2 regions of the Streptacidiphilus sp. MAP12-20 genome follow, and region 2 is predicted to be linked to the other one. Evidence: predicted binding sites of a transcription regulator. Region 2 holds the regulator's gene; the other holds the start of a gene.
The links. The regulator HspR, encoded in region 2, represses chaperone genes until heat shock. The targets are predictions, from matches to a motif close to TTGAGNNNNNNNNNCTCAA.

Region 1: the regulator HspR is predicted to act here: its motif matches at 7,902-7,920, upstream of lon (endopeptidase La).

What each region holds. Positions count from the first base shown of each region.
Region 1 covers NZ_JBGCCK010000006.1:146,346-160,831, forward strand. The annotation lists gene ABIA32_RS10045 (enoyl-CoA hydratase/isomerase family protein) at 49-798, opposite strand; gene ABIA32_RS10050 (polysaccharide deacetylase family protein) at 948-1,745, shown strand; gene ABIA32_RS10055 (hypothetical protein) at 1,745-2,950, shown strand; gene ABIA32_RS10060 (FtsW/RodA/SpoVE family cell cycle protein) at 2,964-4,379, opposite strand; gene ABIA32_RS10065 (VOC family protein) at 4,572-5,294, shown strand; gene lon (endopeptidase La) at 5,426-7,879, opposite strand; gene ABIA32_RS10075 (spermidine synthase) at 8,081-8,761, shown strand; gene ABIA32_RS10080 (response regulator transcription factor) at 8,961-9,689, shown strand; gene ABIA32_RS10085 (ATP-binding protein) at 9,714-10,853, shown strand; gene ABIA32_RS10090 (multifunctional oxoglutarate decarboxylase/oxoglutarate dehydrogenase thiamine pyrophosphate-binding subunit/dihydrolipoyllysine-residue succinyltransferase subunit) at 11,077-14,486, shown strand, end outside.
Region 2 covers NZ_JBGCCK010000001.1:22,009-36,494, forward strand. The annotation lists gene dnaK (molecular chaperone DnaK) at 1-348, shown strand, start outside; gene grpE (nucleotide exchange factor GrpE) at 345-1,031, shown strand; gene dnaJ (molecular chaperone DnaJ) at 1,120-2,301, shown strand; gene ABIA32_RS00110 (heat shock protein transcriptional repressor HspR) at 2,303-2,782, shown strand; gene ABIA32_RS00115 (LuxR C-terminal-related transcriptional regulator) at 3,267-4,271, shown strand; gene ABIA32_RS00120 (hypothetical protein) at 4,471-4,998, shown strand; gene ABIA32_RS00125 (substrate-binding domain-containing protein) at 5,154-7,193, shown strand; gene pstC (phosphate ABC transporter permease subunit PstC) at 7,300-8,325, shown strand; gene pstA (phosphate ABC transporter permease PstA) at 8,330-9,688, shown strand; gene ABIA32_RS00140 (phosphate ABC transporter substrate-binding protein PstS) at 9,688-11,391, shown strand; gene ABIA32_RS00145 (hypothetical protein) at 11,388-14,015, shown strand; gene ABIA32_RS00150 (sortase) at 14,071-14,486, shown strand, end outside.

The DNA of each region.
Region 1 (14,486 bases), on a different contig from region 2:
AATCAGCAGAGCCCCGCGCCCCTGGGTGGTTGCAACTGAGCCTCTGCGCTAGAAGCGGGGCGCGCGGCGCTCCAAGAACGCGGCGAGGCCCTCGGGGACGTCAGGGGAGGTGCGGGAGGCGCGCTCCCACGCTGCCACCGCAGCCTGCGGGTCGCCGCCCGTGACGGTCGCGTCGACGACCGCCTTGACCGCGCCCTGCGTCTGCGCCGAGCGGCCGGCCAGCACGTGGGCGAAGGCCAGCGCCCGAGCGTCCAGCGCTGCCGCATCCTCCGCCACCTCGTCGACGAGGCCGAAGACCAGTGCCTGGTCCGCCGTCACCAGTTCGGCCGAATACAGCAGATACTTTGTACGAGCCGGTCCGAGCAAGCGTGCGAGCCGCGCGGTGGGTACCGCCGGATAAACGATGCCGAGACGCGCCGGGGTGATCCCGAAGCGCGCGCCGCGCGAGGCGAACCGAAGATCACAGGCCACCGCGAGCTGGCAGCCGCCGCCCACGCAGGGACCGTCGACGACCGCCAGGGTCGGGTGCGGGAAGTCCGCGAGCGCGGTCTCCGCCGCGACGTTGATCGCGTGGTACTCGTCCGCCGCCTCCGGGCTCGCGTAGACGCCGGCCAGCTCGCCGATGTCCGCCCCGGCGCTGAACGCCCCGCCCGAGCCGGTCAGCAGCAGCACTCGAACGCCGGGCTCCCGCGCCAGCCGGTCGAGCAGCTGCGGCAGCGCGGCCCACTGCGCCCGAGTGAGGGCGTTCCGCTTCTCCGGCCGGTCGAGGGTGAGCACGGCGATGCCGTCCTCGCCCAGGGCGAGGCGGAGTCCGGGGACGCCGTAGTCGAGCTCTTTACGGTCGCTTGTGAGCACCTGTTCTCCTCGATCGGTCGGCCTGCCGCACTCCGATCGTCCGTCAGGTACTCGGCGCGCGGATATGTGACGTTCTGCATATCGTCGGGACAGTGAGCCCCCTGGACCGACGAACCGTCCTGCGCAGCGCCACGCTCGGCGCCGCCGCCTCCCTGCTCGGCGCGTGCGCGAGCGCGAGCAGCACGAAGCAGGGTGCGACACGCGGCACCGATTCGCTGCCCAGCCACGCCGCCGTGCCCGGCACAATCGGCAGCCCGAGCGCGTCCGCAGGCCCCGCGCTTGCCCAGGGTCTCCCCTTCGAGATCCAGTCCGGGCCGACCACCACGCACCGGCTCGCGCTCACCTTCCACGGCCAGGGCGACCCCGCCATCGCCCGCAGCCTGCTCGCCGAGGCCGAGCGGGCGCACGCGCGGGTCACCGTGATGGCCGTCGGCAGCTGGCTCGACGCCTACCCCGAGCTGGCCAAGCGGATCCTGGACGGCGGCCACGAGCTCGGCAACCACACCCAGAACCACCGCGCCATCTCCGCGCTCCCCGCCGAGGAGGCGTACGCCGAGATCGCCCGCTGCGCGCAGCGCCTGCGTGAGCTGACCGGCAGCATCGGGACCTGGTTCCGTCCCTCGCAGGCGCAGGACTGCACCCCCGCCGTCGCCGCCCAGGCGCGCCGCGCCGGGTACGCGCACTGCCTTTCCTACGACGTCGACTCGCTCGACTACCAGGACCCCGGCGCCACCGCGGTCACCCGGACGGTGCTCGACCAGGCGCGGGCCGGGTCCGTGGTCTCTCTGCACTTCGGGCACAGCGGCACCGTGGCCGCCCTGCCCGGGATCCTTGACGGCCTGCACCAGCGCGGACTGAGCGCTGTCACGACCTCGGAGCTGCTGAGCTGATGCGCACTCACCACCTCGCCACCGCCGCCGCACTGAGCGCCGCCACGCTGCTGGTCACCACGGCCTGCTCCTCCGGCGGCAGCCCGACGCAGAACACCGTCCAGAAGCCCGCCGCGAAGCCGGCGGTCGACTCACCGACGGCGGGGACCGCCGAGCAGGCGAAGAGCGGCGACGCCTACCTGCCGGGAATGCCGCCGCCGCTCTCCCCCACCGACGTCTACGCCGCCGACCGGCCGAACGAACTCTCGCCGGTGGTGAAGAACTTCCCCTCCCGGGTCTACGTGCCGAACACGCTCACCAACACGGTCAGCGTCATCGACCCGGCGACCTACAAGGTGATCGACACGATCCCGGTCGGCGACCAACCGCAGCACGTCGTCCCCTCCTGGGACCTGAAGACCCTCTGGGTCAACAACGACCTCGGCAACACGCTCACCCCGATCGACCCGGCCACCGGCAAGGCGGGCCAGACGGTCGACGTGCACGACCCGTACAACCTCTACTTCACCCCGGACGGCAAGTACGCCGTGGTCATGGCCTCCGCCGACCACCAGCTGGTCTTCCGGGACGCGCACACGATGAAGACGGTCAAGGCGATCCCGTCCCAGTGCGCGGGCGTCAACCACGCCGACTTCTCTCCCGACGGCAAGTACTTCATCGTCTCCTGCGAGTTCTCCGGCGACCTGCTCAAGGTCGACACCGCGAAGATGGAGATCATCGCGAAGCAGAAGATCCCGATGAACGGCTCGATGCCTCAGGACGTCAAGATCTCGCCCGACGGCAAGGTCTGGTACGTCGCCGACATGATGGCCAACGGCGTCTGGGAGCTGAACGGCGACACCTTCTCCAAGCCGCAGCTGCTGCCGACCGGCGCGGGCGCGCACGGCCTGTACGTCAGCCGCGACTCGAAGAGCCTCTACATCTCCAACCGCGGCGAGGGGTCGGTCTCGGTGCTCGACTTCGCGACGGGCCAACTGGTCCACAAGTGGTGGATCCCCGGCGGCGGCAGCCCCGACATGGGCGGGGTCTCCGCCGACGGCAAGGTGCTCTGGCTCTCCGGCCGCTACAGCAGCGTCGTCTACGCGATGTCGACAGCGGACGGCAAGCTGCTGGCGAAGATCCCGGTCGGCGACGGCCCACACGGGCTCTGCGTCTACCCGCAGCCGGGCCGCTACTCGCTCGGCCACACGGGCATCTTCCGCTGAGAGCTGCCGGTGCTCAGCCGCTCTCTTCCATCTCCGCGCGGGCACGGGCGATCTCCTCGGCGGAGATCGTCAGGGTCTCGGCCGGGTCGGGCTTGGGTTCGAGCTCGGCGCGGCCGGACGCGTCGCTGAGCTTGATCAGCAGCGCGACCATCAGCCAGTTCGCGACGGTGGAGGAACCACCCTGCGCGAGGAACGGGAGCGCCTTGCCGGTCTGCGGGATCAGGCCGACGACACCGCCGGCGACGACGAAGACCTGCAGCACGAGCGCCGCCGCGAGGCCGGCCGCCAGCAGCTTGCCGAAGGGGTCGGTCAGCCGGACCGCGGTCCGCAGGCCGCGCTGGGCCATGACCGCATAGAGCACCAGGATGACCATGATCCCCGCCGTGCCGAGCTCCTCGCCGATGGTGGCCAGGATCCAGTCGCTGCGCCCGGCGAAGCCGATCAGCCAGGACTCGCCCCGGCCAAGGCCGGTCCCGAGCAGGCCGCCGTGGGCGAGGCTGAAGAGCGACTCGGCCAGCTGCGGGGAGGACCCCGTCGGAGAGGGGTTCCCGTAGTAGGCCATCGGGTCGAGCCAGTTGTTCACGCGGTAGGTGACGTGAGTGACCAGCGTTCCGGCCGCGACCGCGCCGCCGATCGCCATGACCGCACCGAGGGCGACCCACCCGGTCCGCTCCGTGGCGACGTACAGCATGATGATGAACGCGCCGAAGAAGATCAACGAGGTGCCGAGGTCGGACTCGAAGACGAGGACGACCAGGCTGACGGCCCAGACGACGAGGATCGGGCCCATGTTCCGGCCGCGCGGCAGGGCGACGCCCATGAACTTACGGCCGACCAGCGCGAGCGCGTCGCGGTTCGCCATCAGGTAGCTGGCGAAGAAGACGATGATCGCGAGCTTGGTGAACTCACCCGGCTGGAACGAGAGCGGGCCGAGCCGGATCCAGCGACGCGCACCGTAGACGTCCCCACCGAAGAACGCCGGCGCCACAAGAGCGATCAGCGAGCCCGCCATCAGCAGGTAGGTGTACCGGGACAGCTGCCGGTGGTGCTTGATCAGGATGACCAGCGCGGCGAAGATCACGACGGCTATGCCGGTCCACATCACCTGGTTCGGGGCCGCAGGAGTCGACCGGTACACCTTGGCGTAGGAGTCGTCGAGCCGGTGGATCACCACGAGACCCAGGCCGGTGAGCAGGACCGCGATCGGCAGGATCAGCGGGTCGGCGTAGGGCGCCCAGCGCCGGACGACCAGATGCGCGACCACCGCGATGGCCGAGAGGCCGAGCACCTGCATGAGGAAGCCACTGGGCAGCTTGCCGTTCAGGCCGAGTTCGGCGTTGATGTCCGCGAACACGCACACGACGATCGCGAACAGCAGCAGGAACAGCTCCAGGTTCCGCTTCCGCTTCGCCCCTGGTGCCACGTCCACGGCTGCACTCCGCGAGCCACGTGCGCCCATCTTCTGCACCCACCCATACTTCGCCGACGGTCTCGGAACCGTCGCATTCTCGCAGGTCTCCTGTCCCCAGTGGGAACGCGCCTTCGGACCCTCCGGTTCTGGCCGGGACAGCACTGTGACGCAGGCTACGCTCGGCCGGTAGCGCGTTGGGGAGGAGCAGGCATGATCCGCTGGGTGTACGCCTTCGTCGACCGACCACGGGACCGCTTCGAGCAGGCGGCGGAGTTCTGGACCGCGGTGACCGGGACGACGTTGAGCCCGCGACGCGGGGAGGACGACGAGTTCGCGACGCTGCTGCCGGGTGACGGCGCGGACGCCGCCGTGAAGCTGCAGGGCGAGGGTGGGTCCGGTGCGCACCTGGACTTCCACGTCGAGGACGTCCGGGGATGGATCGACCGGGCGGCGGGTCTGAACGCACGCCTGGTCGCGGACCACGGCGACTGGGCGGTGCTGTCTTCGCCGTCGGGTCAGCACTTCTGTGTGGGCGCCTGGGCGGGTGAGGCGGTGCGACCACCGGTGTTCGAGAACACCCGCCTCGATCAGGTCTCCATCGACATCGCGCCGGAGGCGTTCGAGACGGAGTCGGCGTTCTGGGGCGAGCTGACGGGCTGGCCGATCCTGACGGGATCGCGGCCGGAGTTCCGGGTGGCCAAGCCCCCGGCGGAACTGCCGGTCCGCATCCTCCTCCAGCGGCTGGACGAGCCGCGTGCGACGGGGGCCCGCCTGGACTTCGCCTGCGCGGATCGCTGGGCCGCACGGACCGCACACGAGAAGTTGGGCGCGAGCTTCGTTGCGGAGTACCCGCACTGGATCGTCATGCGAGACCCGGCAGCTGGGCTGTATTGCCTGACCGCCAGGGACCCGCACACAGGCACTTTGCGGTAGCTCGTCAGGGGCGCGGGGAACTGCGCGACAAGCCACCCTGCGTGGTGACCCGACGAACGAGCAGGGCCATCCGCACTGGGTGGTTGCTCGCGCGCGCAGTTGATCAAGCAGAGCCCCGCACCCCTGGCTGCTTACGCAGCCACCTGCTCAGGCTTGCTCAGAGAGACCGCCGGCTCCAGCGCCAGGTCCAGGACCTGGCGGACGTCGGAGACCGCGTGGACGGTGAGGCGGGAGAGGACCTCCGCAGGGACGTCGTCCAGGTCCGCCTCGTTGCGGGAGGGGATCAGCACCGTTGTGATGCCTGCCCGGTCCGCTGCCAGCAGCTTCTGCTTGACGCCGCCGATCGGCAGCACGCGGCCGGTCAGCGAGACCTCGCCCGTCATCGCGACATCCGGTCGCACCTTCCGGCCGGACAGCAGCGAGGCCAGGGCTGTCGTCATCGTCACACCCGCGCTCGGGCCGTCCTTCGGGACCGCGCCCGCAGGGACGTGGATGTGGACGCCGCGCTCACGCAGAGACGTGACCGGCAGCTCCAGCTCCGCGCCGTGCGACCGAAGGAAGCTGAGCGCGATCTGCGCCGACTCCTTCATGACCTCGCCCAACTGACCCGTCAGCTGCAGCCCGCTGCTGCCCGTCTCCGGGTCGTTCAGCGAGGCCTCGACGAACAGGACGTCGCCGCCCGCGCCCGTCACCGCAAGACCCGTCGCGACGCCCGGCACCGCCGTCCGCCGCTCTTCCGGCTCCTGCGCGTGCTCGGGGGTGAACCGCGGCCGGCCGATCAGGCCGCGCAGGTCGGACTCGCCGACGGTGCGCGGCAGCTCCGCGCCCTCCTCGCCGAGCTCCTGCTGGGCCGCGACCTTGCGCAGGATCCGCGCGACCGCGCGCTCCAGCGTGCGGACACCGGCCTCACGCGTGTACTCGGCGGCGAGCTTGCGCAGGGCCGACTCGTCCAGGACGACCTCGTCCGCGCCCAGACCGGCCCGCTCCAGCTGACGCGGGAGCAGGTGGTCACGGGCGATGACGACCTTCTCGTCCTCGGTGTAGCCGTCCAGGCGCACCAGCTCCATCCGGTCGAGCAGCGGCTCCGGGATGGCCTCCAGCACGTTGGCCGTCGCCAGGAAGACCACGTCGGAGAGGTCCAGCTCGACCTCCAGGTAGTGGTCCCTGAAGGTGTGGTTCTGCGCCGGGTCCAGGACCTCGAGCAGCGCCGCCGCCGGGTCGCCGCGGTAGTCCGAGCCGACCTTGTCGATCTCGTCCAGCAGCACGACCGGGTTCATCGAGCCGGCCTCCTTGATCGCCCGCACGATGCGGCCGGGAAGCGCGCCGACGTAGGTACGCCGGTGGCCACGGATCTCCGCCTCGTCACGGACGCCGCCGAGTGCGACCCGGACGAACTCGCGTCCCATCGCCCGTGCGACAGACTCGCCCAGCGACGTCTTGCCGACGCCGGGAGGACCGACCAGCGCCAGCACGGCACCGCCGCGACGGCCACCGACCAGCCCGAGCCCACGATCAGCCCGGCGCTTGCGCACAGCCAGGTACTCGACGATGCGCTCCTTGACGTCGTCCAGACCGAAGTGGTCCGCGTCCAGCACGGCCCGGGCGCCGGCGATGTCGTAGGCGTCCTCGGTCCGGGTGTTCCAGGGCAGCTCGAGGACGGTGTCCAGCCAGGTGCGGATCCAGCTTCCCTCGGGGGAGGCGTCGGAGGAGCGCTCCAGCTTGTCGACCTCCTTGAGGGCGGCTTCCTTGACCTTCTCGGGCAGGTCGGCGGCCTCGACGCGGACGCGGTAGTCCTCCTCCTCGGAATCCGGCTCGCCGTTGAGGTCGGCGAGCTCCTTCTTCACCGCGTCCAGCTGGCGGCGGAGCAGGAACTCCTTCTGCTGCTTCTCCATGCCCTCCTGGACGTCCTTGCGGATGGTCTCCTGGACCTCCGCCTCGGCCAGGTGGTTCTTGAGCAGCTCCAGCGAGACCTTCAGGCGGGCGATCGGGTCCAGCTCCTCCAGGACCTGGACCTTCTGGGCCACGGTCAGGAAGGGCGCGTAGCCGATGTTGTCGGCGAGCTCGGAGACGCCCTCGATCTGGGCGACCCGGTCGACGACCTGCCACGCGCCGCGCTTCTGCAGCCACGTGGTGGTCAGCGCCTTGTACTCGCGCACGATCTCGGCGATGGAGCCGGGCAGCGGCTCGGGCACGGCGGTCTCCTCGACCGCGACGGCCTCGACCCAGAGCGCGGCACCGGGCCCGGTCGTCCCCGCCCCGATCCGGACCCGGCGGACTCCGCGCACCAGCGCGGCGGGATCGCCGTCTGCCAGGCGGCCGACCTGCTCGATCGTCGCCACCGTGCCGATCGCGCCGTAGGCGCCGTCGATACGCGGGACGAGCAGGACGCGCGCCTTGCGGGCGTTCGCCACCGTCCTGATGCCGGGGGCGTGCGCCCCCGTCTCCCGGACCGCCGCCTGCGCGGCCTCCACTGCGGCACGGACGTCCGGGTCGGAAAGGTCGAGCGGAACGACCATGCCGGGGAGTACCGCGTCGTCGTCGAGCGGCAGCACCGGCAGGGTGAGCGTTGTGGAAGTCGAAGCCATGATCTCTCCCCGGTCATTCAAGTTGAGTTACCTGGACTAAAGGTTCATGACCCCACCATTGTTCCCCGGCCCTGTTCGCTCTCAGCGATCACCCTCAGGGGCGCGAGGAACTGCGCGACAAGCCACTCACCCAGGTAGAGCCCCGAACGCACAGAGCCATCCGCACGCCGGCGGTCAGTGCAAGTCAGGCACCATGAGCCCATGCACCTCGACGACGCCCCCGAACTGCTCGACCGTCGCGAAGGCCCCCACGGCGAAGTGGCCCTGCGCCGCCGAGGCCCGAACTTCGAGATCATCGCCAACGGGACCTTCCTCATGGACACCTCCGACGGCCGCTCCGAACGCATGCTCATCAGCGCCGCGCTCGACGCGCTTGATTCCCCGCGCGGAGCGCACCTGCTGATCGGCGGGCTCGGCGTCGGCTTCTCGCTCGCCGAGGCCGCGCAGGACCGGCGGCCCTCGCGGATCACCGTCGTCGAGCGGGAACAGGCGATCATCGAATGGCATACGCAGGGTGACGCCCCGTTGGCACCCTTCGCCGGAACCGGGCACGGGGATCCGCGGACCGAGATCGTCCACGCGGATCTGCTGGAACACCTGCGAACCACCGAGACCCGCTACGACGCACTCTGCCTCGATATCGACAACGGCCCCGACTGGACCGTCACCGAGTCCAACGACTCGCTCTACGGCGAGGCCGGCCTGGACCTGCTCGGCCGGACGCTCGCCGACGAGGGCGTTCTGGCCGTCTGGAGCGCCGCGCACTCGCGGGAGTTCGAGGCGCGGCTGCGCGCCCGCTTTGCCCGGATCGAGGTGATTGAGGTCCCGGTGCATGTGGAGCGTGGCGCTCCCGATGTCGTGTACCTGTCCTCGCGCGTATAGGTGACGCACGGTATGGTCTCTGCCCGTGCCACCCCCCGAAGGGTCGGTTTATCCCACGACGGCCTGCCACAGCGGGCATCCGGTCCGTACGCTGCGACTAGCAGTGACTGGGTGGGGGCACCGTACGAACCGTACGAACCGGAGGGTCCGATTCAGCTCGGGCCCGCGAACGCGAGGCCCTGGGGGCGGTGGCGTGACCGTGACGGATGTACAGCAGCAGACGAACAACGGGCTGGGCAACCAGCGCAGAGTGCTGGTCGTCGAGGACGAACCGACGATCGCGGAGTCGATCGCGGCCCGACTGGGCGCGGAGGGCTTCCGTGTCGCCGTCTCCCATGACGGCCCGACGGCGGTGGACTGCTTCCAGACCTGGCAGCCCGACCTGGTCGTGCTCGACGTGATGTTGCCCGGCTTCGACGGCCTGGAGGTCTGCCGTCGGATCCAGGCGCAGCGCCCGGTGCCGGTGCTGATGCTCACCGCGCGTGACGACGAGACGGACCTGCTGGTCGGGCTCGGCGTCGGCGCGGACGACTACATGACCAAACCCTTCTCGATGCGCGAGCTGGCCGCCAGGGTCAACGTGCTGCTGCGCCGGATCGAGCGCGCCCAGCTCGCCGCGCGCACCCCGATGGGCGGCACGCTGCGCCTGGGCGATCTGGAGATCGACCACATCCAGCGCCGCGTCCGGGTCTCCGGCGACGACGTCCACCTCACCCCGACCGAGTTCGACCTGCTGGCCTGCCTGGCCCAGCAGCCGCGCGCGGTGCTGACCCGTGAGCAGCTCCTCGCGGAGGTCTGGGACTGGACCGACGCCTCCGGCACCCGCACCGTCGACAGCCACGTGAAGGCGCTGCGCAGGAAGATCGGCGCGAACTGGATCCGCACCGTCCACGGCGTCGGCTACGCGCTGGAGTCCCCCAACCCGTGAGGCCCCCCAACCCTTGAGGACGTCGTGAGCAGGACGCGGACGCACACGCAGGCGCCGCCGCCGAGCCCCGGCCGGGCCGAGCGGTTCTGGGCCGGGCTGCGCCCGCTGGACCCGCTGCGCTCGGTCAAGGCCAGGCTCAACGTGCTGGTGCTGGCCTCGGTCTGCATCTCCACGTTGATGGTGGTCCTGGCGCTGAACTCCTCCACCCAGATCCGGGTGGTGATGGTCTTCTCGGTGATCGCCTCGCTGCTGATCACCCAGCTGCTGGCGCACGGCATGACCTCGGGGCTGCGCGAGATGACCGCCGCCGCGCGGGCCATGGCCGCCGGCGACTACACTCGCCGCGTGCACACTCGCTCGCTCGACGAGGTCGGCGAGCTGGCCGTCGCCTTCAACACCATGGCCGACGACCTCGCCGCCGCCGACCGGCAGCGGCGCGAGCTGATCGCCAACGTCTCGCACGAGCTACGCACCCCGATAGCCGCCCTGCGCGCCGTGCTGGAGAACGTGGTCGACGGCGTCGTGGAGCCGAAACCGGCCACGATGGCCGCCGCCCTGGAGCAGACCGAGCGGCTCGGCCGCCTGGTCGCCCACCTGCTGGACCTGTCCAAGCTGGCCGACGGCGTGGACGCGCTGGAACTGCGCGACTTCGAGGTCGAGCCGTTCCTCGCGGGCGTGCTGCGCGGGCTGACCGTGGACGGCTCGGTCTCCGGCGGCGCCAGCAAGCGCCGCACGGACGTCGCGCTGCGTCTGGACGTCTCCGCCGCGCTCACCGCCACCGCGGACGCGGAGCGGCTGCACCAGGTCGTCGCCAACCTGGTCGACAACGCCTGCCGGCACAGTCCGAAGGACGGCACGGTCACCGTGCGGGCCCGACGCGCCGAGGACGGCGGGCTGCTGGTGGACGTCGCCGACGAGGGGCCTGGCATCTCCCCCGCCGACCGGGCCCGGGTATTCGAACGCTTCGGGCGCGGCAGCGTGGCCACCGCCCAGGGACCCGGCTCCGACGGCGGCACCGGGCTCGGTCTCGCCATCGCCCGCTGGGCGGTCGAGCTGCACGACGGCACCATCGCGGTGGCCGACGCCCCTCAGGGCTGCCTGATCCGGGTCCAGCTGCCGGGACCGAGGCGGGCGCAGGCGATCCTGCCGCACGCACAGTCCTGAACCGGAAGAATGCCCGAATCGACCGCGCCCGGCCGCACGAACAGCCTCTCGTTATCCCCCATCACGTCCAAGATCTAACATTCTTTTTCGGCCATTGTTTGCGACCGGACTGTGATCTGGGCGACGCTTGCTCTGCGGGACCTGCGCGGACGTGCGGCGGAGGCGTAGCCTTACTACCCGCTGTCCACCATTCACACGGAAGCGGAAGAGGGCGGTTGCCGCCGTGTCGCCACAGTCCCCCCATAACTCGAACAGCTCACCTGCCACCACGGCCGAACCCGGCCCCGGGGCCGCCTTCGGCCCGAACGAGTGGCTCGTGGACGAGATCTACCAGCAGTACCTCCAGGACCCGAACTCGGTCGACCGGGCCTGGTGGGACTTCTTCGCTGACTACAAGCACGCCCAGAACACCCAGGGTGCCGAGAGTGCTCAGGGTGCTCAGACCGCGGGTGCCACCGCCGTCGTCGTGACCGAGGCGCCCCCGGCCCCGGCCGCTGCAGCGGTACCCGCACCGGCTCCCGTAGCCGCCGCTCCCGCTCCGTCCCCCGCAGCCGTTCCGGCTGCCGCAGCCGCGCCTCTCACTCAGAAGCCTGCTGCGCCTGTCGCGCCCACCCAGCGCGTTTCGGCCACTCCGGCCCAACCTGCCGACACCGTGAAGGACAGCACCAACGTGACCGCCCCCGCCGAGGCACCGTCAGGACCTGAGCTCGTCGCACTGAAGGGCCCCGCGGCCCGGATCGTGACGAACATGGACGCCTCGCTCACGATGCCCACCGCGACCAGCGTCCGCGCCATCCCGGCGAAGCTGCTGATCGACAACCGCATCGTCATCAACAACCACCTCAAGCGCGCCCGCGGCGGCAAGGTGTCCTTCACCCACATCATCGGCTACGCCATGGTCCAGGCGATCAAGGCGATGCCGGCGATGAACTACGGCTTCCAGGAGAAGGACGGCAAGCCCTTCCTGGTCAAGCCGGAGCACATCAACCTCGGCCTGGCGATCGACCTGACCAAGCCCAACGGCGACCGGCAGCTGGTCGTGGCCGCGATCAAGAACGCCGAGACGCTCGACTTCTTCGGCTTCTGGCAGGCCTACGAGGACATCGTCCGACGCGCCCGGCAGAACAAGCTGACCGTCGACGACTTCTCGGGCGTCACCTGCTCGCTGACCAACCCCGGCGGCATCGGCACCGTCCACTCCGTGCCGCGCCTGATGCCCGGACAGGGCACCATCCTCGGCGTCGGCTCGATGGAGTACCCGGCCGAGTTCCAGGGCTCCGCCGAGGAGAACCTGGCCCGGATGGGCGTCTCCAAGGTGATGACCCTGACGTCCACCTACGACCACCGGGTCATCCAGGGCGCGCAGTCCGGCGAGTTCCTGCGCACCATGCACCAGCTGCTGCTGGGGCAGGGCGAGTTCTACGACAAGATCTTCGAGTCGCTGCGCATCCCCTACGAGCCGGTCCGCTGGGCGACCGACGTGGCCCGCGGCCACGACAACGAGGTCAACAAGACCGCCCGCGTGATGGAGCTGATCCACTCCTTCCGCGTCCGCGGCCACCTGATGGCCGACACCGACCCGCTCGAGTACAAGCAGCGCAAGCACCCGGACCTCGACGTCCAGGCGCACGACCTCACGCTCTGGGACCTGGAGCGCGAGTTCGCGGTCGGCGGCTTCGCCGGCCACACGATGATGAAGCTGCGCGACATCCTCGGTGTGCTGCGCGACTCGTACTGCCGCACCGTCGGCATCGAGTACATGCACATCCAGGACCCGAAGCAGCGCCGCTGGATCCAGGCCCGCGTCGAGCGCGGCCACGACCGTCCGGAGCGCGAGGAGCAGCTGCGCATCCTGCGCCGCCTCAACGCGGCCGAGGCGTTCGAGACCTTCCTGCAGACCAAGTACGTCGGCCAGAAGCGCTTCTCGCTGGAGGGCGGCGAGTCCGTCATCCCGCTGCTGGACGCGGTACTGGACTCGGCGGCCGAGTCCCGCCTGGACGAGGCCGTCATGGGCATGGCCCACCGCGGCCGCCTCAACGTGCTGGCCAACATCGTCGGCAAGTCCTACGCGCAGATCTTCCGCGAGTTCGAGGGCAACCTCGACCCGAAGTCGATGCACGGCTCCGGCGACGTGAAGTACCACCTGGGCTCCCAGGGCACCTTCACCGGCCTGGACGGCGAGACGATCAAGGTCTCGCTCGCCGCCAACCCGTCCCACCTGGAGGCGGTCGACCCGATCGTCGAGGGCATCGCCCGCGCCAAGCAGGACATCCTGGACAAGGCCGGCGACTCCTTCGACGTGCTGCCGATCCAGATCCACGGCGACGCGGCCTTCGCGGGCCAGGGCGTGGTGGCCGAGACGCTGAACATGTCGCAGCTGCGCGGCTACCGCACCGGCGGCACCGTGCACGTCGTGATCAACAACCAGGTCGGCTTCACCGCCGCCCCGGCCGCCTCGCGGTCCTCGATGTACTGCACCGACGTGGCCCGCATGATCGAGGCGCCGATCTTCCACGTGAACGGCGACGACCCTGAGGCCGTGGTCCGCGTGGCGCGGCTGGCCTTCGAGTTCCGCCAGGCGTTCCACAAGGACGTGGTCATCGACCTCATCTGCTACCGCCGCCGCGGTCACAACGAGGCCGACAACCCGAGCTTCACCCAGCCGCTGATGTACGACCTGATCGACAAGAAGCGCTCGGTGCGCAAGCTCTACACCGAGGGTCTGATCGGTCGCGGCGACATCACCCTGGAGGAGGCCGAGCAGGCGCTCAAGGACTACCAGGACCAGCTGGAGAAGGTCTTCGCGGAGGTCCGCGAGGCCAACGTGACGCCGGTCCCGGCCGTGTCCGAGCGTCCGCAGGCGACCTTCCCGGTCGCGGTGCAGACGGGCATCTCCCAGGAGATGGTCAAGCGCATCGCCGAGTCCCAGGTCGCGCTGCCCGACTGGCTGACCGTCCACCCGCGTCTGCTGCCGCAGTTGCAGCGCCGCGCGGCGATGATCGAGGACGGCACCATCGACTGGGCCATGGGCGAGACGCTCGCCATCGGCTCGCTGCTGATGGAGGGCCACCCGGTCCGCCTGGCCGGCCAGGACAGCCGCCGCGGCACCTTCGGCCAGCGGCACGCCGTGCTGGTCGACAACAAGACCGGCGAGGACTACACCCCGCTGCTCTACCTGACCGAGGACCAGGCCCGCTACACCGTCTACGACTCGCTGCTCAGCGAGTACGCGGCGATGGGCTTCGAGTACGGCTACTCGCTGGCCCGTCCGGACGCGCTGGTGATGTGGGAGGCGCAGTTCGGCGACTTCGTCAACGGCGCCTCGACGGTGGTGGACGAGTTCATCACCTCCGCCGAGACCAAGTGGGGCCAGAACTCCGGCGTCACGCTGCTGCTCCCGCACGGCTACGAGGGCCAGGGCCCGGACCACTCGTCCGCGCGTCCCGAGCGCTTCCTGCAGATGTGCGCGGAGAACAACATGACGGTCGCGATGCCGACGCTGCCGTCGAACTACTTCCACCTGCTGCGCTGGCAGACCCACAACCCGCACCACAAGCCGCTGATCGTCTTCACCCCGAAGTCGATGCTGCGGAACAAGGCGGCGGCGTCGAAGGCGGATGAGTTCACCAGCGG
Region 2 (14,486 bases):
GCGGAGACCCGCAACACGGCCGAGCAGCTGGTCTACACGACCGAGAAGTTCGTCAAGGACAACGAGGACAAGGTCCCCGGCGAGGTCAAGGACGAGGTCAACGCCGCTGTCGCGGAGCTCAAGGAGAAGCTGAAGGGCGAGGACACCGCGGCCATCCGCGAGTCGTCCGAGAAGCTCTCCACCGTCTCCCAGAAGCTGGGCCAGGCCCTGTACGCCAACGCCGGCGGCGACGCCGCGGCCGCGGCCGGCGCCCCCTCGGACGCGCCGCACGCGGACGCGCACGCCGAGGACGACGTGGTCGACGCCGAGATCGTCGACGACGAGAAGCGCGAGGGCGGTGCCAAGTGACGACGGAGGAGACGCAGGGCAACGCTGAGAAGCCCGGCGCCGCTTCCGGCAAGGCCGCGAAGGGACGCGGCGCGGCGGGCTCCAAGCCCGCCGCGGCCGCGGCCCCCGCGGAGGAGGCCGGTGCGGGCACCGAGTCCGCCGCCGAGCTGCGCAAGCAACTCACCGAGCGCACGGCCGACCTCCAGCGGCTCCAGGCCGAGTACCAGAACTACCGCAAGCGCGTCGAGCGCGACCGGGTGACGGTACGGGAGATCGCGGTCGCCGCGATCCTGGAGAACCTGCTCCCGGTGCTGGACGACATCGGCCGCGCCCGCGACCACGACGAGCTGACGGGCGGCTTCAAGTCGGTCGGCGAGTCGCTGGAGACGGTCGTCGCCAAGCTCGGCCTGCAGCAGTTCGGCAAGCAGGGCGACATCTTCGACCCGCAGCTGCACGAGGCGCTGATGCACAGCTACTCGGCGGATGTGGACGAGACGACCTGCGTGCAGATCCTGCAGCCCGGCTACAAGATCGGCGACCGGATCATCCGTCCGGCGCGGGTCGCCGTGGCCGAGCCGGAGCCGGGCGGCTCGGGCTCGGGTGACGGTGCGGCCGAGGAGGGCGCGGACGAGGACGCCTCGGCCGAGCAGAAGTCCGAGAAGACCGCCGCTTCCGCCAAGGGCGAGAGTGACGCGGACGAGTAGCAGGCCCGGGGTCGGCCGCCGGTCGGCAGGTGCCGACAGGGCGGCCGACCCCGGCCCTTATCTGTCGATGCGGTGAGGAGGAGAGCTTTTGAGCGGCAAGGACTACGTGGAGAAGGACTACTACAAGATCCTGGGCGTGCCCAAGGACGCCTCCACCGCTGAGATCAAGAAGGCCTACCGCAAGCTGGCCCGGGAGTTCCACCCGGACGCCAACAAGGGCGACAAGGCCGCCGAGGAGCGCTTCAAGGAGATCTCCGAGGCGAACGACGTCCTGTCCGACCCGAAGCGCCGCAAGGACTACGACGAGGCACGCGCGCTCTTCGCCAACGGCGGTTTCCGCACCGGCCAGGGCGGCGCGGGCGGCTTCAACTTCGACCTGGGCGACCTCTTCGGGGGTGGCGCGGGCGGTCAGGGCGGCACCTTCGGCGGCGGTGGCGGCGGTGGCGGGATCGGGGACGTCTTCGGCGGCCTCTTCGGCCGCGGCGGCCGTGGCACGACCACGCAGCCGCGACGCGGCGCGGACGTCGAGTCCGAGGTCACCCTCAGTTTCGTCGAGGCGGTCGAGGGCGCGACGGTCCCGATCCGGATGACCAGCCAGGCCGCCTGCAAGGCATGCGCGGGCACCGGCGCCAAGGCCGGGACCACCCCGCGGGTCTGCCCGACCTGCGTCGGCACCGGCCACGTCAGCCGGGGCCAGGGCAGCTTCGCGCTCAGCGAGCCCTGCCGCGACTGCAAGGGCCGCGGCCTGCTGGTCGACGACCCCTGCGAGGTCTGCCACGGCAGCGGCCGCGCCACCTCGGCGCGGACGATGCAGGTGCGCATCCCGGCGGGCGTCGGCGAGGAGCAGCGGATCCGGCTCAAGGGCAAGGGCGCGCAGGGCGAGCGCGGCGGGCAGCCGGGCGACCTCTATGTCACCGTGCATGTACAGCCGCACCCGGTATTCGGCCGGCGCGGCGACAACCTGACGGTGACGGTGCCGGTCTCGTTCCCCGAGGCGGCGCTCGGCGGCACGATCCGCGTCCCCACGCTGGGCGGGCCGGCGGTCTCCATGAAGATCCCGGCGGGCACGGCCAACGGCCGCACCATGCGGGCCCGCGGCAAGGGCGCGGTCCGCAAGGACGGCACCCGCGGCGATCTGCTGGTGACGGTCGAGGTGACGGTCCCCCCGGAGACGGAGGGCGACGCCAGGTCGGCCCTGGAGAAGTACCGCGAGGCGACGGCCGCGGAGGACCCGCGGGCGGCTCTGTTCAAGGCAGCGGAGGAGGCGTGAGATGCCCGGCGTGAACGACGGCAGTGTTGGACCTACCGGCAGTGTTGGCGGCGGCGCGGTACGCGGCGTGCGGGTGACCTATCAGCTGACGGAGTACTCACCCGTCTACGTCATCTCGGTCGCCGCGGAGCTCAGCGGGCTGCACCCGCAGACGCTGCGCCAGTACGACCGCCTCGGCCTGGTCTCCCCCGACCGCACAGCCGGTCGGGGGCGCCGCTACTCGGCGCGGGACATCGAGCAGCTCCGCGAGGTCCAGCGGCTCTCCCAGGAGGAGGGCATCAACCTCGCCGGGATCAAGCGCATCATCGAGCTGGAGAACCAGGTCGCCGCGCTCCAGGCGCGGGTGGCCGAGCTCCAGGGCGCGGCGGAGGCGGCCGCGGCAGCGGTGCACGCCTCGTACCGGCGGGATCTGGTGCCCTACCAGCAGAGCTCCGCACTGGTCGTCTGGCGCCCGAAAGGGCGGCACGACGGCGGACGCTGAGCCACCGGCAGCCGTTTCTAGCGGTGACATGCCAAGCAATTTGCTCCAGTTGAGGGGCCGTGTCCGGGGAGGCACGGCCCCTCAACTGTCGCTTGCCCCGGTCGCCGAGGAGGATCGGCCGGGGAGCTCAGGGGTTGGTGGCTGCGCCTATGGTGCCGTGCGCACCCTGCCAAATGGTGTCAGCCGAAGCCACACCGGAACAGAGAACTAGAGCTACGATCGCGACGCCTGTGGCGAGAGCCGCTCTCCACGACGAACGATGCGAAGTGCGCATGGAGCACTTCCTCTCACTAGATGACCGGGGGGGGTCGACAAAAGACAGAGTCAGGGGAGTGCGCCCCCGACCGGAGGGCAGCTATCCACCACAATGGGGTACGGATCCGACGCAAGTCAGTGTTCGATAGTGGCAACAAGTGACCAAGCCTGAAGTGGTCACAGGATAAAATCGGACAAGGTAGGCATATAGCCAATGACCGGCCCGCAGATGCCCGGAGCTCTGAGCAGCGACGCTGTCATCGTCTACCGACGAGCGCTCGCAGACGGCCGCTTCGACTCGAAGAGCGCCATGGATGCCACCGGGCTCGACTCCGAGAAGGTGGCCCGATGCCGTGACGAGCTCGTCGCCCACTGCCTTCTCCAGCCCGACGAGATCCACGACGAATGGCTCGTCACGGTCAACCCCGAGATCGCGGCGGCCAAACTGGCCCAACCGCTGGAGGAGGCGATCCGTTCCTACAGGAACGCCGTGGACGACGCCCGCGAGCGCCTGCTCCAACTGATGCCGGCCTACCTCGGGCGCACCATGTCCGGGACGGTCTCCGGAGGCCTCGAGATCCTCACGGATCCCGACGAGGTGCAGCTCATGATCAATCAGGCCGCTGCGAAGTGCCGCCGGGACGCCATGACCATGCAGCCGGGAGGAAAGCGCGACCCCGCGGCTCTGCAGCAGGCCCTACCGCTCGACCTGGGCATCGTCCAGCGGGGCGTCCGCTTTCGGATGATCTACCAGCACACCACGAGAACACAACTGGCCATGCGTTCCTACGTCAGCGCGATGGTGGAGGGTGGAGCGGAGATCCGGACCACCGACCAGCTCGCCGAGCGGATGTTCATCTTCGATCGTGAGCTCGCCTTCATTCCCAAGCGGAGCCAGCCCGGACAACCGCTCGGAGCCGTGGTCGTCCGCGAACCCGTACTCGTCTCCTTCCTCTGCGCTCTGTTCGACCAGTTCTGGATAAATTCGCAGCCGTTCGACACCGAGGGCCCCGGCTACCAGAACGTTTCCGGGGATCTGAAGCGTTCGCTGCTCGAACTCCTGGCTCAGGGGCTCAAGGACGAGGTCGTGGCTCGTCGCCTGGGCATGTCGGTGCGAACCTGTCGGCGTCATATCGCCTCGCTGATGCAGGATCTCGGTGCCGAGAGCCGCTTCGAGGCCGGCGTGAAGGCCACTCAGCTGGGACTCCTCAGTCGCGACCGTTCAGAGGGATAGCGCCCTCTCGTGCCACCGAGCGGCAGTTTGATGTCACAGGCAACTCCTGGACGCATGCCTGTTCCCCCCAGCACCATCGAGACATCCCCCCAAGGGTTGCCGGCGCCGGCACCTGTACCTCTGTTCGACCGATGCACGAGCCTCTCCGCAACGTACGGGAGCTGTCGTTGCACGGTCAACCATCTCGTTGGAGCTGATCGTGACCGAGCTGTCCGACGCCGAGATCGCGGCTGACGCACGCCGCACGATGCGCGTCTTTCTTGCCGCACCGTCGTTGCGCCTCACCGGCCCCGCGGACGGCGTCTTCAGCCTGGCCCTTCGCGGGCGCATCAACGCCCTGCGCGACGCCCTGCTGGAGTCCGGCGTCAGCGTCTTCAGCGCGCACCACGACGACGTCTGGGTGACCCGGGGCATCGGCACCGGGCTTCGCGCGCCGTCCGCGTTCCGCGCCATGCAGTCCGCCGACCTCGCCTTCGCCTACGTCGGCTCGCCGCTCTCGGCGGGGGTCGGCATGGAGCTGGGCTGGGCTTCGGCCCTACGCAAGCCCGTCGTGCTGCTGGTCGACAAGGCGGTCTCGCACAGTCCGATGATCACTACGCTGGAAGAGGTCTCCCCTGTGCTTCCGCTCGAGTTCGACACCCAGTGGTCCAACGCCCAGCTCCGACACACCATCATCACCGCGCTCGACTGGGCCGACACCTCGCTGACCTACCCCGAGTCGGCCTGACTGACCGTCAACAACGGTCAGTGCCCGCACCACCGATGAGGACCGCCATCATTCAGGCGGCGTTCATCCCGTAGTGGCGCCCATCACATCAGCCGCACATTCAATCGTCTCCCGCAAGCACTGGCCATCTCACAACCAGTCAGCAGGAGACCCACATGCGCTCCACGCGCACGCGTTCCCACAACGCCGCCCGCACCGCCCTCGCCGCCGCCGTCGTCTGCGCGACGCTCGCGGGCGGCAGCCTCGCGCTGACGCAGAGCGCGTACGCCGACCCGGGGGCGATAGCGGACAACCAACTGGTCGGCGTCGGCTCGGACACCACGCAGGACGTGATGAACGCCCTGTCCGGCGCGACCGTCAACGGCCAGAGCTACACCGGCAGCGCGGTCGCCGCGGACGGCAAGTCCCTCGCCTCCTACGACGCCGTCGAGCCGGGCACCGGCAGCACGAAGTCCACCATCCAGACCCGCACCGGCGGTGTCCACTTCCTGCGCCCGAACGGCTCGGGCAAGGGCCGCCTCGCGCTGTCCGACTCGCTGGCGGGCGGCAAGTACGCCGCGTCCGGCAACGCGGCCGACGGCACCGTGAACCTCTCCGGCCAGGTGGACTTCTCCCGCTCCTCCGGCGCGCCGAAGGTCGCCGGCACCGCGCTGACCTACATCCCGCTCGCGCGCGACGCGGTGGGCTTCATCGCCAAGAACGACGCGCTCCGCCAGCTGACCATCGAGCAGCTGAAGGAGATCTACACCGGCAACCTCACCACCCTCGACGGTGTGGCGATCCACCCCTACATCCCGCAGTCCGGCTCCGGCACCCGCGCCTTCTTCGAGAACGCGCTCGGCATCTCCGACGCGACGCTCGGCGCCAACGTGACGCCCACGCAGGAGAACCAGGCCGACGGTGCGATCACCCAGGACGGCGCCATCATGCCGTTCTCCGCCGCCAGCTGGACCGCCCAGCTCAACGGGGTGGCCCCGGACCACAGCAAGACCGCGCACACCGCCGGCGCCTTCATGGGCTCACTGGAGCTTCAGGCCGGTTCCGGTGTGTACGCCTCCCCGGTCACCACCGCGGCCGACGGCACCATCTCGCCGACCACCACGTACTACAACGACCCCTCCTTCGGCCGCGACGTCTACAACGTCGTGCCGAGCCGGGCCATCGACCCGACCAGCGTCTTCTTCAACAAGGCGATCTACGACGTCTTCGTCAGCGACTCGACCCGCACCGCGGCCATCGCCGCGCCGGCGGCCAAGGCCGTCATCGCCAAGTTCGGCTTCGTGAACGAGGCGTACGAGGGCTCGACCGACCCGATGGACCACGCGAAGATGGGTGGCCTCGAGGACTCCGGCCTGGACGCGTCCACCCCGGGCGCCACCACCGTCACCGCGAGCAGCACGGGCGTCGGTGCCCTCCACGTCGCCTGGACCGCTCCGGCGGGCGCGACCGCGACCGACTACCGTGTGCTGATCAGCAAGACCGGCAGCACCGTAGTCAGCTCGCAGGACGTCCCGGCCGGCACCACCAGCGTCGACCTGACCGGCCTGGCCGCGGGTTCGTACACCGCGATGGTGACCGCCGAGAACCTCAACGGCCCCGGCACCGCCGGTAGCGCGAACGCCACGGTCGGCGCGGCCCAGACCGCCGTCACCGTCACCGGCACCATCGCCGTCAAGGTCGTCTTCGGCACCTGGGCGCCGATCCACGTCATGGTCGCCCCGGTCGCCGGCCGCCCGGTCCCGACCGGCCAGGTCAAGCTCGACAACGGCGCCATGGCCGCGCTCGACGCCAAGGGCCAGGCCACCTTCTGGGTGCTGACCTCGCGTTACCCGGTCGGCGCCAAGACCTTCACGGTCACCTACGCGGGTGACAGCAACTCCGTGGCCGGTTCGGTCAAGGTGATGACGACGGTCGTCAAGGCGACCCCGTCGCTGTCCGTCTCAGGTCCGGTGAGCTTCAGCCACACCACGCGGGCGCGTTACGCGATCACCGTCGCCGCCCCGAACGCCGTCGCGAGCGGCTTCGTCCGGATCTACAACGGCAGGACCCAGGTCGGCTGGGCGTGGATGAGCAACGGCCACGCCACGATCACGATCGCCCCGCTCGCCCGCGGCCGCCACAGCCTGTGGGTCGCCTTCTATGGCAACGGCCAGCTCAACGCCGTCGGCCGCTGGGTGACCGTCACCGTCAGCTGATCAGCGCACCACAGCGGCGCCGGACCACGTCCGGCGCCGCCTCGCGCCGTCCGGCACATCCGACTTTGAGACCTCACAACTCCAGCAACGAAGGGGCGTAGGGACCTTGGCCCTCCCTGAAGCTTTGACCGGCGCGGGAGACGCGCCTCGTCCTGACGTCGGACCCAGACGGCTGTCCGTCGTCCCCGGCACCGGCGACCGGGTCTTCCGCGGTCTGCTGCGCGGCTCCGGCCTGAGCGTGCTGGCCATCATGGCCGCCGTCGGGCTCTTCCTGCTGCTGCGTGCGGTCCAGGCGCTCAAGGTGGCGGGCTGGTCCTTCGTCACCACCGAGCAGTGGCAGCCCGACGTGCACCACTTCGGCATCGCCGCCGTGCTCACCGGCACGCTGCTGATCGCCGCCGTGGCCGTCGTCGTCTCCGTTCCGCTGGCGCTCGGGACCGCGCTGTTCATCCAGGAGATCGCCCCGGCCCGGCTGCGCCGCACCCTGGTCGCCCTGGTGGACCTGATGGCCGCCGTGCCGTCCGTCGTCTACGGCCTGTGGGGGCTCTTCTTCCTCCAGGGCCAGGTCATCGGGCTCTCCCGGTGGCTGTCCACCTGGTTCGGCTGGATCCCCTTCCTGCACGTGGACGGCGCGCAGGCGGACCAGCCGCTGTCCACGCAGAGCGTCTACACCGCCTCGACCTTCGTCGCCGGGCTGGTGGTGGCACTGATGGTCGCGCCGATCCAGTGCTCGGTGATGCGCGAGGTGTTCAGCCGCGCGCCCGCCGGTGAGCGCGAGGGCGCCTACGCGTTGGGTTCCACCCGCTGGGGCATGATCCGTTCCGTGGTGCTGCCCTTCGGCACCGGCGGCATCATCGGCGGCACCATGCTGGGGCTGGGCCGGGCGCTGGGCGAGACCATCGCGGTCTACCTGATCATCTCCCCGGTCTTCCAGATCCAGACCCACATCCTGCAGAGCGGCGCCAACTCCGTCTCGTCGCTGATCGCGCTGCACTACGGCGACTCCTCCGACTTCGGGATGTCCGCGCTGATGGCGGCCGGCCTGGCGCTGTTCCTGCTGACCCTGGTGGTCAACTTCACCGCGTCGTCGATCGTGGCCCGCTCGCGGTCCGGCGCGCAGAGCGAGGGCTGAGGCGATGACCGTGATGCTCGACAAGCCGGACACCTGGGCGCCGCAGGAACCCGCGCCGCCGCAGCCTGCGACCACCGTGGTGGTCCGCGCCGCCACCGCAGACGCCGCCGCCTCAGCAGACGCCGCCGCCGAGCCGGTACGCCGCCGCCTCGGCGGTCGGGCGCGCCAGGAGGGCCTGGCGCTGGCCGGTGCGGCAGCGGCCGCGCCCAGCCTCACCTCGCTGCTCTTCGGGCAGCTCGCGCCCTTCTCCGGTGGCATCGGCTTCGCCGTCACCGGGTATGTCGTCTTTCTGGCCACCTACGCCCTGCTGGTCTGGCTGGAGGAGAGCGGCCCGGCGGTCCGCGACCGCCTCGCGACGGTAGCGCTGGCCTCCGCCGCGACGCTGCTCTTCGGCACGCTGGTGCTGGTGCTCGTCTTCACCGCGCTGAAGGGCTGGCACGCCCTGCCGCACTGGAACTTCTACAGCCAGGACATGCAGGCCGCGGGACCGCTCGACCCGATCAGCGTCGGCGGCATCCTGCACGCGGTCGCCGGAACGCTGATCCAGATCTCGATCGCGCTGACCGTGACCGTTCCGCTCGGCATCACCTGCGCCGTCTACCTCGGCCAGGTGCGCGGCCGGTTCACCCGATTCGTGCGCACCATCGTCGAGGCGATGACGGCGCTGCCCTCGGTGGTGGCCGGTCTGTTCGTCTACGCGACCTGGATCCTGATCCTGCACTTCCAGAAGTCGGGGCTGGCCGCCGGCCTGGCGATCAGCGTGATGATGCTGCCGATCGTGATCCGCGCCGCCGACGTCGTGCTGCGCCTGGTCCCCGGCAACCTCACCGAGGCCGCCGAGGCACTGGGCGCTCCGCGCTGGCGCACGGTGTGGCACGTGATCCTGCCGAGCAGCCGCTCCGGCCTGGCCACGGCCGTCATCCTGGGCACCGCGCGCGGTATCGGCGAGACCTCGCCGGTGCTGCTGACGGCCGGCACCGGCGCGGCGCTGAACCTGGACCCGACCAACGGGCCGATGATGTCGCTGCCGCTGGCGGTGTTCACCTTCATCAAGTCCCCGCAACCGGCCATGGTCGAGCGGGCTTTCGGCACTGCCCTGGCACTGATGGCGCTGGTGGTGCTGCTCTTCGCGCTCGCGCGCGCGATCGGCGGCCGCGGGCCGGGCCAGCTGACCGAGCGCCAGCTGCGCCGCGCGGACCGCGCCTCCCGCCGCGACCTCGCCCGTTTCAGGACCGGCCTGGCAGCCCCGGCGGCCCCGACCCCTGCGGTCGCGGCCCTGGCCGCCCCGGCCCCGGCGGCACCCGTCGCGCCAGGCGCCACCGCACCGAACCCCCATCACTCCAGCGAGCCTGAGGGCGCCTGATGTTCCGACTCCGTCTCACCCCACGCCTCTGCCGCGCCGTCGCGGGCGCGGCCGCCTTCGCCGGGCTGATGATCGGCTCCGCCGTCACGGCCGCGCCGCCCGCACGGGCCGCACAGCTCGCGTCCGGTGGCTACGTGCCGATCTCGGGCGCCGGCTCCACCTGGGCCTACAACGCCGTCGACCAGTGGCGCCGCGACGTGCAGCAGTACGGCATGCAGGTCACCTTCACCGGCTCGGGGTCCTCCGACGGCCGGCATCAGTTCCTCAGCGGTACGGCCGACTTCGCCGTCTCCGACATCCCGTTCCAGACCAACCCCACCGACGGGTCGGCGCCGGAGCGGCCGGTCTCCGGCTCCTTCGCCTACATGCCGATCGTGGCGGGCGGCACCTCGTTCATGTACCACCTGACCATCGGCGGGCGGCAGGTCACCAATCTGCGGCTCTCCCAGCCGACCCTGACGAAGATCTTCACCTCCGCCCTCGGCTACTGGGACGACCCGGCCGTCGCCGCCGACAACCCCGGCCTGCGGCTGCCCCACGAGAAGGTCGTGCCGGTGGTCCGGTCCGACGGCTCAGGTTCCACGGCCCAGTTCACGCTCTGGATGTCGAAGCAGCAGTCCGGGCTGTGGAACACCTACTGCGGGAAGGTCGGCCGCTCCGGAGCCTGCGGCGAGACCTCGTACTACCCGGCGGACAACGGCATGATCTCCCAGTCCGGCGACCTGGGCGTGGCCGGCTACATCTCGCAGGGCTACGGCGAGGGCGGGATCGGCTACGTCAACTACTCCTACGCGATCAACGCGCACTTCCCGGTCGCCAAGATCCTCAACGCGGCCGGCTACTACACCGAGCCGACGCCGCAGAACGTCGCGGTCTCGCTGCTGAAGGCACAGATCAACAACGACAAGTCCTCTCCGGACTACCTCACCCAGCAGCTCGACAACGTCTACAGCGACACGGACCCGCGCACGTACGTGCTCTCCAGCTACTCGTACATGATCCTGCCGCTGCGGGTGCAGGGGATCTTCAGTACCGACAAGGGCCGCACGCTCGGCGCCTTCTCGTACTTCTTCATGTGCCAGGGACAGCAGCAGGCACCGAACCTCGGCTACTCACCGCTGCCGATCAACCTGGTCCAGGCGGGCTTCGACCAGATCCGCCGGATTCCCGGCGTGCAGGCGCAGAGCATCAACATCCAGGGCTGCAACAACCCGACCTTCAGCTCTGACGGCACCAACCGCCTGGCCTCGACAGCGCCGATGCCGAGCCAGTGCGACAAGATCGGCGTCACCCAGTGCAACACCGGCAGCGGCGGCGCCAAGGGCACCACGACGCCGACCGGCAACACCAGCGGCGGTTCGACCGGCGGGACGGGCGGAGCGGGCGGAACCGCCGGCTCGAACGGGTCGAACGGCACGAACGGCGCGGGCGGCGGCTCGGCCGGGAGCACCTCCGGCGGGACGGTCAACCCCGACACCGGCCAGGGCGGCGGCAGCGGCGGGGGGAGCGGCACGACCGTGCTCGCCAACCCCGTCTCCGTCGCCGCATCCAGCGGCTGGGGGCAGTCGCAGACGCTGATGGCGCTGGCCGCGTTCAGCCTCCTCTTCCTGGTGCTGGCTCCGGCAGCGGTGGCGAGGTTCATCCAGGGCCCGCAGCGTCACAGCTCCGAGAGTCGCAGCACCGACAAGGGGGACGCCAAGTGACCCGTCTCAGCAGCAGCTCCGTCCGGCGGGTCGCGCTGCGGCTCGTCGCGGGCGCGACGGCCGGCGCGCTGGCCGGTCTCGGCCTCGCCGCCGCGGTCGCGCCCGGCGCGGCGGCCGCCCCGGCCGACTCCGCCTCCTCGGGCACGGCCTTGGCCAAGGCGCCCACCTCCTCGGCCGTCACGGTCGGCGGGCGCGGCGCCTTCGCGTCCATGCACTTCACCGTCAGTCAGACCCGAGGTCTCACCGACCAGGCCGTCAGCGTCAGTTGGACCGGAGGCACGCCGACGACCTTCGCCGGCAGCTCCTTCAACACCGACTACGTCCAGATCATGCAGTGCTGGGGCACGGACGACGGCAGCGTCGCCGGCAACCCCGGCCCGCCGCCGACCCAGTGCGAGTACGGCGCCTCACCGACCACGGATCGCGGCATCTGGCCGGGCAACGGCTACGACGACAGCCGCCACGTCACCTACAGCGCCGCTCCGACCCACTACGGGCAGGACAAGCAGTACGGCGCGGGCATGCCCTTCGGGCAGGGAGAGGTGCCGTTCAAGGCCGTGGACGGCGAGTCCGTCACCACCGGCACGCAGAACAACAAGTTCTTCAACTACAGCTCCACCAACGAGATCGACTTCGGCCGCACCGGCGCTGACGGCACCGGCCAGGAGTTCTTCGAGACGCAGACGCTGAAGGAAGCGCCGCAGCTGGGCTGCGGCGCGCCGGTCTCGCACGCCGACGGCACTGTCACCGGACGCTCCTGCTGGCTGGTCATCGTCCCGCAGGGCCACCTGGACCTGAACGGGCAGCCGTACCAGGACACCACGCAGGTCAACGCGGGCTCGGCCGTCTCCTCCACGGACTGGACCAACCGCATCGCCGTCCCGCTCGACTTCAACCCGGTCGGAGCCTCCTGCAAGATCGGCGCGAAGGAGCAGCCCACCGCCGGCAGCGAGCTCGCCTCCGAGGCGATGACCAGCTGGCAGGCGAAACTCTGCGCGAGCGGCACCGTCTACAGCTACACCCGCGTCGGTGACGTGGACGCCCGCACGCAGCTGGCCAAGGGCGCGGCGAACCTGGTCTTCACGACCGATCCGCTGGGCGGTGACCAGGGCCTCTACAGCATGCCGACCGACAAGGTCACTTACGCGCCGGTGGCCGTCTCCGGGCTGGTCATCGGCTTCAACATCGAGCGGCAGCCCGGCTCCACGGCGACACCGGAGGAGCGCAGGCTCAAGGGCACCCGCGTCGGCACGGTGAAGCTGACGGCACGCCTGATCGCCAAGCTGCTCACCGAGTCGTATCGCAACTCCCCCTGGGGCGCGGTCAGGCTGAGCAGCGGCGGCAACCCGGTGCTGACGGCGGCCGCGGGCTACGCCTGGGCGCTGAACAACCCGGCCGGCCTCACCTCGGACCCGGAGTTCCTGGCGCTCAACCCCGAGTTCGCGCACATGGCGATCGCGGAGAACCCGAGCACCGACACCGATCTGATCACCGCGCTGGGCCACGCGGACACCGCACAGAGGCTCTGGGCCTACATCGCGGGCGACGCGGACGCACGGGCGTTCCTGGCCGGGAAGGCCGACCCCTCCGGGATGGTCGTCAACCCGTACTACAGCACGGACGCGACGAAGAACCCGACGCACACCGGCTTCCCGCTGACCTCCGACGACTTCCCGAAGAGCGACCCCTGGTCGACGGTCCCGCCGGGCAGCGACCCGAAGGCCGACGTCCAGCGAATGACCGACTTCCACCCCTACGTCGACGCCATGCACGACGGCGCGCAGCACGCCCGTCGCGGCGACCAGTTGTGGAAGTCCCAGTGGGACTCGCTCGCCAACCCGCCCGTCTGGCGCACCCCGGGACCGCAGATGATCGGCGAGCGCTTCCAGCTCGTCGTCACCGACGCGGCTTCCGCCGCCCGCTACGGCCTGCAGGTCGCCGCGCTGAAGAACTCCTCCGGCGCCTTCGTGGCGCCGACACCGGACTCGCTCTCCGCCGCAGCGAGCTCGACCACGCCGACGAGCGTGGCCGGGGTGGTGACCCCGGCCGGGAGCGGAGCGGGCGCCTACCCGCTGACCATGTTCGTCTACGCCGCCGCACGCCCCGCCGCGCTCGGCACCGCCGACCGGGCGAGCTACGCGGCGCTGCTGCGGTACGCGGCGGCTGCGGGCCAGGTGCCGGGCGTCGAGATCGGCGACCTGCCGCCCGGCTACGCCCCGCTGAGCGCGGCGCTTCGGGCGCAGACGCTGGCGGCCGCGCAGGCCATCGTCACCTACACGGGCCCGTCGGCGACCTCCGGCGGAAGCAACGGCGGCGGTACGACCGGTGGTTCGACGGGCGGCTCGACCGGGGGCGCTGCGGGCGGCGGCACCGGTGGTTCCGCCTCGGGTGGCGCGGGCGGCGCGGGCGGTATCAACCCGGCCGCTGCGAAAACCCCTGCGGTCACCCCGAACCTGATCGCCACGGCGACCGGGCTCACCCCGGCCGACCCCGCCGTGTCGCTCAGCTGGGCCGTCCCGATCGGCGCGGCGCTCGGCCTGCTCGCCGCCCTGGCCGCGCCCTTCGCGGGCGGCTGGCGCATCCGGCTCCGCCGCCCCGCCCCGACCACGGGAGCCGGCCGGTGACCCTGCCTCCGCGCGTCGCGGTCCCGTGCCATCACCCCCGCAGAGGAGTTCGTCGGTGACCGCAACCCTTCCCGCACCGCGGCCCGCGCCGTGGACCGTACCCGCGGCTCCCCCGCCCGCGCCGCCCAACGCGCGGCCGAAGAAGCCCGCCCGGGCGCTGACCACCGCGCAGTACCTCTCGCGGGGTGGCTTGCTCGCGCTCGCCGCGCTGCTGCTCGGGGTGTGTGCGCAGCTCGTCCTGGTCAGCCCGTTCCAGGAGCGCTCCGCGCAGATCCAGGGCTTCGACGCGCTGCGCGCCTCGCTCGCGCTGGGGACCGCGCCGGTCGGCCAGAGCGACATGAACGGAAAGCCCCTGGCACCGGGGACGCCGCTGCTGCTGCTCGACATGCCGCAGCTCGGCCTTCACCACACCGTCGTCTTCGAGGGCACCGACTCCGACGTGCTCGCCATGGGTCCCGGCCACCGCAGGGA